DNA from 3 places in the Kocuria sp. CH-021 genome. Region 3 is predicted to be linked to each of the others. Evidence: predicted binding sites of a transcription regulator. Region 3 holds the regulator's gene; each other region holds the start of a gene.

Region 1 (2,257 bases), on a different contig from region 3:
GTCGAGCTCCTTCTGCAGCGCGGGGATCTCCCCGTAGAGCAGCCGGGAGGCCTCCGCGAGGTCGCCGTGGCGCTGGGCCATCTCCGCCTGCGAGCGCAGGTTGTCGATCCGCTCCTTGAGGTCGCCGACTCGGTTCAGGCCGGCCTTCTCCTCCTCCCAGCGGGCGTTGAGGGCGTCGAGGTCCGCCCTCTTGTCCGCCAGCTCCTGGCGCAGCGCGGCGAGGCGCTCGACCGACGCGGGGTCGGTCTCGCGCTCCAGGGCGAGCTCCTCCATGGTCAGGCGGTCGACGGCGCGGCGCAGCTGGTCGATCTCCTCCGGCGCGGAGTCGATCTCCATGCGCAGCCGCGAGGCGGCCTCGTCGACCAGGTCGATGGCCTTGTCCGGCAGCTGCCGGCCGGGGATGTACCGGTTGGACAGCGCGGCCGCCGCGACGAGCGCGGAGTCCGCGATCTGCACCTTGTGGTGGGCCTCGTAGCGCTCCTTGAGCCCGCGCAGGATCGCCACGGAGTCCTCCACGGAGGGCTCCCCGACGTAGACCTGCTGGAAGCGGCGCTCCAGGGCGGCGTCCTTCTCGATGTTCTCGCGGTACTCGTCCAGGGTGGTCGCCCCGATCAGGCGGAGCTCGCCGCGGGCCAGCATGGGCTTGAGCATGTTCCCGGCGTCCATCGAGCCCTCGGCGGCGCCGGCGCCGACCACGGTGTGGATCTCGTCGATGAAGGTGACGATCCGGCCCTCGGACTGCTTGATCTCTTCGAGCACGGCCTTGAGCCGCTCCTCGAACTCACCGCGGTACTTGGCGCCGGCCACCATGGACCCGAGGTCCAGGGAGATCAGCGTCTTGCCGCGCAGCGACTCGGGCACGTCCCCGGCGACCATGCGCTGGGCGAGGCCCTCGACGACGGCGGTCTTGCCGACGCCGGGCTCGCCGATCAGGACGGGGTTGTTCTTGGTGCGGCGCGAGAGCACCTGCACCACGCGCCGGATCTCGGAGTCCCTCCCGATGACGGGGTCCAGCTTGCCCTCGCGGGCCATGGCGGTCAGGTCGGTGCCGAACTTCTCGAGCGCCTGGAACGTGCCCTCGGGGTCGGGGGTGGTCACGCGGCGGTCTCCTCTCACGGACGGGACGGCGGTCTTGAGCTGGTCGGGTCCGGCACCCGCGTCCCGCAGGATGTCGCCGACCTTCCCCTCCTGCTGGGCGAGGCCGTACAGGAGGTGCTCGGTGGAGATGTACTCGTCACCGAGGGACCGGGCGAACTGCTCCGCGGCTTGGATGACCTGCAGGGCGCCCCGGTTGAACTGGGCCTGGGCCGTGGCGGCCCCGGACGCGGAGGGCAGGGCCTTGATGGCGGCGCTGGCCTGGGCCGAGACGGCGTCGACGTCGGCCCCGGTGGCCTTCAGGACGGCGACGGCCACGCCCTCGCGCTGGTCCATGAGGGCCTTGAGGACGTGGGCGGGCTCGACCTGCGGGTTGCCCGCGGTCGAGGCGTTGGTGGAGGCGGCGGAGAGCGCCTCCTGGGACTTGGTGGTGAACTTGGTCTCCACTGCGGCTCCTTGGGGTGGACGGTCGGGGACGAACCGACCCGGTCGCTGCTCCTCTGCGGGTGCGGCCGAGCAGTTCAGCTAACCTGAGTCTATCTCACTCAACCCTGGAGGAACAGAGCGTATTCCTTCCTCCGGAGTCGACACCCGCCGCACGCGAGCGGCCCCTGTCGGACGAGCTCGGGGAGCTCGTCCGACAGGGGCCGCCGGCGAACGGGCGGTGGGGCCCGGCGGCCTAGCCGGTGCTCCGCCCCGTCAGCTTGTCGCGGAGCCGGTCGACCATGCCGACGCCGGGTCCGATGGTCTTGTGGAACAGCTCCGAGTGCGGCGCGTGCGGGTGCGGCCGGGTCGGCGCGACCTTCTTGGCGGTCTCCACCTTCTCGCCCAGCTCCACCAGGTCCCCGGCGGGGATGTGCGCCCGCAGCTTCGGGAACTGGTCCGACTCCTCGTCCTCGATGTGGTGGCGCAGCTGCGACTGCATCTCCCGGATCAGCTCCAGGAACGCGGGCTCGGACGCGTCGACGCCCTCGATCTGCTTCATGACCTGCACGAGCTCGTCGTGCTCCTGCTTGTCGTGCTCGACCTCCTCGGCGCCGTCCGGCAGGTGCTTCGCCATGGCCGGGTAGACGTACATCTCCTCCGCGACGGCGTGGCGCATGACCTCCGCGATCACGGTGTCGGTCAGGTCCCTGCGCCGGCCGGCGTCCGTGGTGCCCTC
Region 2 (2,257 bases), on a different contig from region 3:
GGGCGTCGGCCACCCGCTGGTCCTCGGGCAGGCGGTCGTTGAAGGCGGCGAGGATGCGACCGGCCAGGGAGATGTCGCGGGTCTCCACCTCGACGCCGGCGGTCGAGGCGTAGGCCTCGATGATCGGCTTGAACGAGTAGGTGGCGAGCAGGGGCGCCTCGTCGGTGCGGGTGTAGATGATCTTGGCCATGTGCGGGCTGTCTCCCAGGATGTCGTCGGATCGGGGTGGTGCTTCCTGGTGCCAAGATACCCGAGGCGGCGCCCCGCCCGCTGGCCGCCCGGGGAGTGCGGGGGCTCCGGGCACGACGGCGGGCCCGTTCCCCGCGGGGGAACGGGCCCGGGCCGTGGCGTCCCGGCCGGTGCGGGGCGGCTGCCGGCCGGGCCGGGCTCAGCCCTCGGTGGACTGCGTGGAGCGTTCGCCGTTGACGAGCTCGCCCTCGCCGATCACGCGGTCGCCGGAGCCGTCCCGGCTCTCTCCCAGGGCCTGCTGCTCGCCCTGGCCGGAGACCTGCTCGCCCTGGCCGGAGACCACCTGGATCTTGCGCGGCTTGGCCTGCGCGGAGACGGGGATCGTCACCGTGAGCACGCCGTTGTCGTAGTTCGCGGCGATGCCCTGGATGTCGATGCCCTGGCCCAGGTTGAGCTGGCGCACGAACGAGGAGCTCTGCCGCTCCCGGGTGATCCACTGGACGTCCTGGACCTCGGGCAGCTTCCGCTCCGCCCGGATGGTCAGCAGCTGGCCGTCGACGTCGACGTCGACGCTGTCGGGGTCGATCCCCGGCAGGTCAGCCCGCAGGATGTACTGGTCGCCGTCCCGGTACAGGTCCATGGGCATCTCGCGCAGGCCCTGCCGGGCGAACAGCGAGGCGGCGAGCCGGTCGAAATCGTTGAACGGGGTGAACATCGTGGCCACGTCAATCATCTCCTCAACCATGTGAGCAATGTCTTCGACATTTAGTTGAGTCGGATCAACTCAACTGTTGACCATGATAGTGCCGCCCTGGGAGCTCTTCAACAGGTCCGGGCTCGGATCGCCCACGGCGAACCGCCCGTCGGCGGGCGCCGTGCGCGGGTGCGTCGTGTCAGCGGGTGTCGGCTCAGCGGGTGTCGTGGGGGTACCGCACGCCGATCCGCTCCCGCACCCGGTCGAAGAGCTCCACGAGCTCGAGGGAGTCGGCCCACGGCATCACGGGGGACTCGAGCAGGCCCTGCTGCACGCAGCGGGTGGCCTCCCGCATCTCGAAGACGTAGCCCGCGCCCGGCACGGCCACGCGCTCCACCGCGGGGTCGGCGCCGCCGCGGGCGCCGGCGGCGGTCTGCAGCACCAGGGTGGTGGGGCAGTTGATCCGGCCGTCCACGCGCAGCCAGCCCTCCGTGCCGCTGAGCGTCACCTGGTGCGGGACCGTGCTGGACAGGGTGCCGCTCACGTGGGCCCGGCCGTGGCCGTAGTCCAGGGTCAGGGCGGTGTCCACGTCCACGTCGGTGGCGCCGAGCTCCGCGCGGGCGCTCCAGCGCTCCGGGGCGCCGAGCACGGCGGAGGTCCAGGTCAGCGGATAGACCATCATGTCCAGCAGCACGCCTCCGCCGTCGGCCCGGCGGAACAGCCGGTGGGCCGGGTCGAGGGGGCGGTGCATGCCGATGGACCCCTCGACCGAGCGCACCCGGCCGAGCCGGCCCTCCCGGACCCAGCGCATCGCGGTGCGGAAGCCGGGGGTCATGCGGGTCCAGACGGCCTCCATGAGGAAGACGCCGTGCTCGCGGGCCAGGCGGAACAGGTCCCGGACCTCCGCCGCGGTCATGGCGAGGGCCTTCTCGCACACCACGTGCTTGCCGGCCCGCAGCAGCGCCGAGACGTCCCGGTGGTGGTAGCCGTGCGGGGTGGCCACGTAGACGATCTCCACGTCCGGGTCGGCCGCCAGGCGGTCCAGGCCCGTGGCGGGGGCGGTGCTGCCGTAGGCGCGCTCCACCCCGTGCCGGCGGGCGAAGTCCTCCGCGCGGTGCTGGTCCCGCGAGCTCACGGCCACCAGCCGGGCGTCGGGCAGCGCGGCGATGTCCGCGACCACCTTCTCCGCGATGCCGCCGGTGCTGACCACGCCCCATCCGAGCGTGCGGCCCGTCGCGGTGCCGGGGTCGTCGAGGTGGGCGGCGTCGAGGGAGGCGGCGACGAACGGGCTGAGGGTCTGAGCGGGCATGGGCGCATTCTGCCACGCCGTTCCCCGGCGCCACCCGCTGAGCGCTGCCCGCCCGGCGCCGTCGC
Region 3 (2,257 bases):
GCACCCCGACCACGAGTTCGACGCGACCGCGGCCTTCGGACGCGAGGCGCCGCTGGTCGTGGAGGTCGGCTCGGGGCTCGGCGAGGCCGTCGTGCACGCCGCCGCCCAGGATCCCGCGCGGAACTTCCTCGCCGTCGAGGTGTACAAGCCCGGGATCGCGGACCTGCTGCTCAAGGCGGGCCAGGCCGGCGTGGACAACGTTCGCGTGGTGCAGGCCAACGCGCCCGAGGTCCTGGAGCACCTGCTCGCCCCGGCCTCGGTCGACGAGCTGTGGGTGTTCTTCCCGGACCCCTGGCACAAGACCCGCCACCACAAGCGGCGCCTGGTCTCCCCCGCGTTCGCCGAGCTCGCCGCCCGGGTGCTCGCGCCGGGCGGGCTGTGGCGGCTCGCCACGGACTGGCAGGAGTACGCGCTGGTGATGCGCGAGGTCCTCGACGCGTCCCCGCACTTCGAGAACGTCCACCCGGGCCCGCTCGCCGACGACGAGCACCCGGACACGGGCTGGGCCCCCCGCTGGGAAGGCCGGATCCTCACGAGCTTCGAGCGCAAGGCGCGGGAGGCGGGCCGAGTCCCGCGCGACCTCGTCTACCGCCGGACGGAGTGAGCGCAGCCTCCGGCCCGGAGCGGGACGGCTTCGTCGTGGTGCGCCCGGGTGATCCCCGCACGCGGCCGCTGCTCGAGGGACTGCACCTCGAGTACGTGGTGCGCTACGGCCCCGAGATCGGGGCGGAGGAGATGGCGCACCACCCGGTGGACGACTTCACCGTCCCCACCGGGGCGCTCCTGCTCCTCCTCGAGGACGGCGTGACAGTGGGCGGGGGCGCGTTCCGCCGGCACGACGACGCCACCGCCGAGCTCAAGCGGGTGTGGACCGCTCCGGCGCACCGCCGGCGCGGGATCTCCCGGCGGGTCCTGGCCGAGCTCGAGCGGCTCGCCGCCGCGGCGGGGTATCGGCGCATCTACCTCACCACCGGCAGCCGCCAGCCCGAGGCGTTCGCCCTCTACCGCCGCAGCGGCTACGTCCTGCTGCCCGGGACCGCGCAGATCTATCCGGGTGGCGTGTACGACGTGGGCTTCGAGAAGCACCTGCGCTGACGCGCACCGGTCCGGGTCCGGCCGTTCCGGGAACCGGCCGGCCGGGAACCGGCCGGTCAGCGCTCCTGCCGGCGCGGGAACCGGCCGGTCAGCGCTCCTGCCGGCGCGGGAACCGGCCGGTCAGCGCTCCTGCTGGCGCGGGGGCCGGTACAGCACCACGGCCTGCGAGATCTTGCGGGCGCGGGGACGGGCGCCGCGGGCCATGCGCACCACGTCCCCGCCGACACCGGCGGCGAAGATCCGCGAGGACTCCTCGGCCCGGTCCCGGGCGTCCTCGAGCTCCTGGGACAGCTCCGCCACCCTCGCGCGCAGGGCCGCGACCTGGTTCTCCAGCTGGAGGATGCGCCGGATGCCCTCGAGGGACACGCCCTCCTGGGACAGCACCTGGATCTGCTGCAGCTTCTCGATGTCGCGCTGGGAGTAGCGCCGGGCCCGGCCCGGGGCGCGGGACGGCCTGACGAGGCCGAGCCGGTCGTACTGGCGCAGCGTCTGCGGGTGCATCTCCGCGATCTCCGCGGCCACGGAGATCACGAACAGCGGCTGGTCTGCGTCCAGTGCCATCTCACACCCGCGCCTTCGCGGCCAGGCCGGCCCGGGGGTCCTGGGCCGCGGTCGCCTCGGCGAACGCCCGGACGGCCTCCTGCGCCTGCTCGTCGAGCTCGGCCGGCACGTGCACCTCGACCGTCACGATCAGGTTGCCCGAGCCCTTGGCCGTGCTGAACCCGCGCCCCTTGACGCGGAAGCGCCGGCCCGAGGACGTGCCCGCCGGCACCTTCAGCCGCACGGTGCCGCCGTCCAGCACGGGCACCTCGATCGTGGCGCCCAGAGCCGCCTCGGGGAACGAGATCGGCACGGTGACCTCGACGTCGTCCGTGCCCTCGACCCGCCGGAAGAACGGGTGCGGCGTCACGTGGACGGTGACGTAGAGGTCCCCGGCCCCGCCGGGCCCGGAGTGGCCCTTGCCGGCGAGCTTGAGCTTCTGCCCGTCCCGCACGCCGGCGGGGATCCGCACCGTGGTCTCCTGGCCGTTGCCGCGGCGCAGCTTGATCGTGGTGCCGTGCACGGAGGAGCGGAACGGGATGGTCGTCTCCGTCCGGATGTCCTCCCCGCGCGCCGGCGGGGCCTGGTACCCGCCGTAGCCGCCGGGCGCCCCGTAGCCCGT

The links. Region 3 encodes HspR, which represses chaperone genes until heat shock. Its sites were predicted from a motif close to AAGTTGAGTCNNNNNGACTCAACTT; they were not measured.
Region 1: a site for HspR is predicted at 1,623-1,647, ahead of clpB (ATP-dependent chaperone ClpB). Genes of this name have one in related genera too.
Region 2: a site for HspR is predicted at 956-980, ahead of ACPYN7_RS01980 (Hsp20/alpha crystallin family protein). Genes of this name have one in related genera too.

The regions. Positions count from the first base shown of each region.
Region 1 is NZ_JBNAFK010000001.1:23,898-26,154, reverse strand. Features, by position in the region: gene clpB (ATP-dependent chaperone ClpB) at 1-1,542, opposite strand, end outside; gene ACPYN7_RS00105 (hemerythrin domain-containing protein) at 1,775-2,257, opposite strand, start outside.
Region 2 is NZ_JBNAFK010000002.1:145,001-147,257, reverse strand. Features, by position in the region: gene ACPYN7_RS01985 (NADP-dependent isocitrate dehydrogenase) at 1-190, opposite strand, end outside; gene ACPYN7_RS01980 (Hsp20/alpha crystallin family protein) at 389-934, opposite strand; gene ACPYN7_RS01975 (Gfo/Idh/MocA family protein) at 1,098-2,192, opposite strand.
Region 3 is NZ_JBNAFK010000003.1:9,297-11,553, forward strand. Features, by position in the region: gene trmB (tRNA (guanosine(46)-N7)-methyltransferase TrmB) at 1-604, shown strand, start outside; gene ACPYN7_RS02545 (GNAT family N-acetyltransferase) at 601-1,095, shown strand; gene ACPYN7_RS02550 (heat shock protein transcriptional repressor HspR) at 1,216-1,656, opposite strand; gene ACPYN7_RS02555 (DnaJ C-terminal domain-containing protein) at 1,658-2,257, opposite strand, start outside.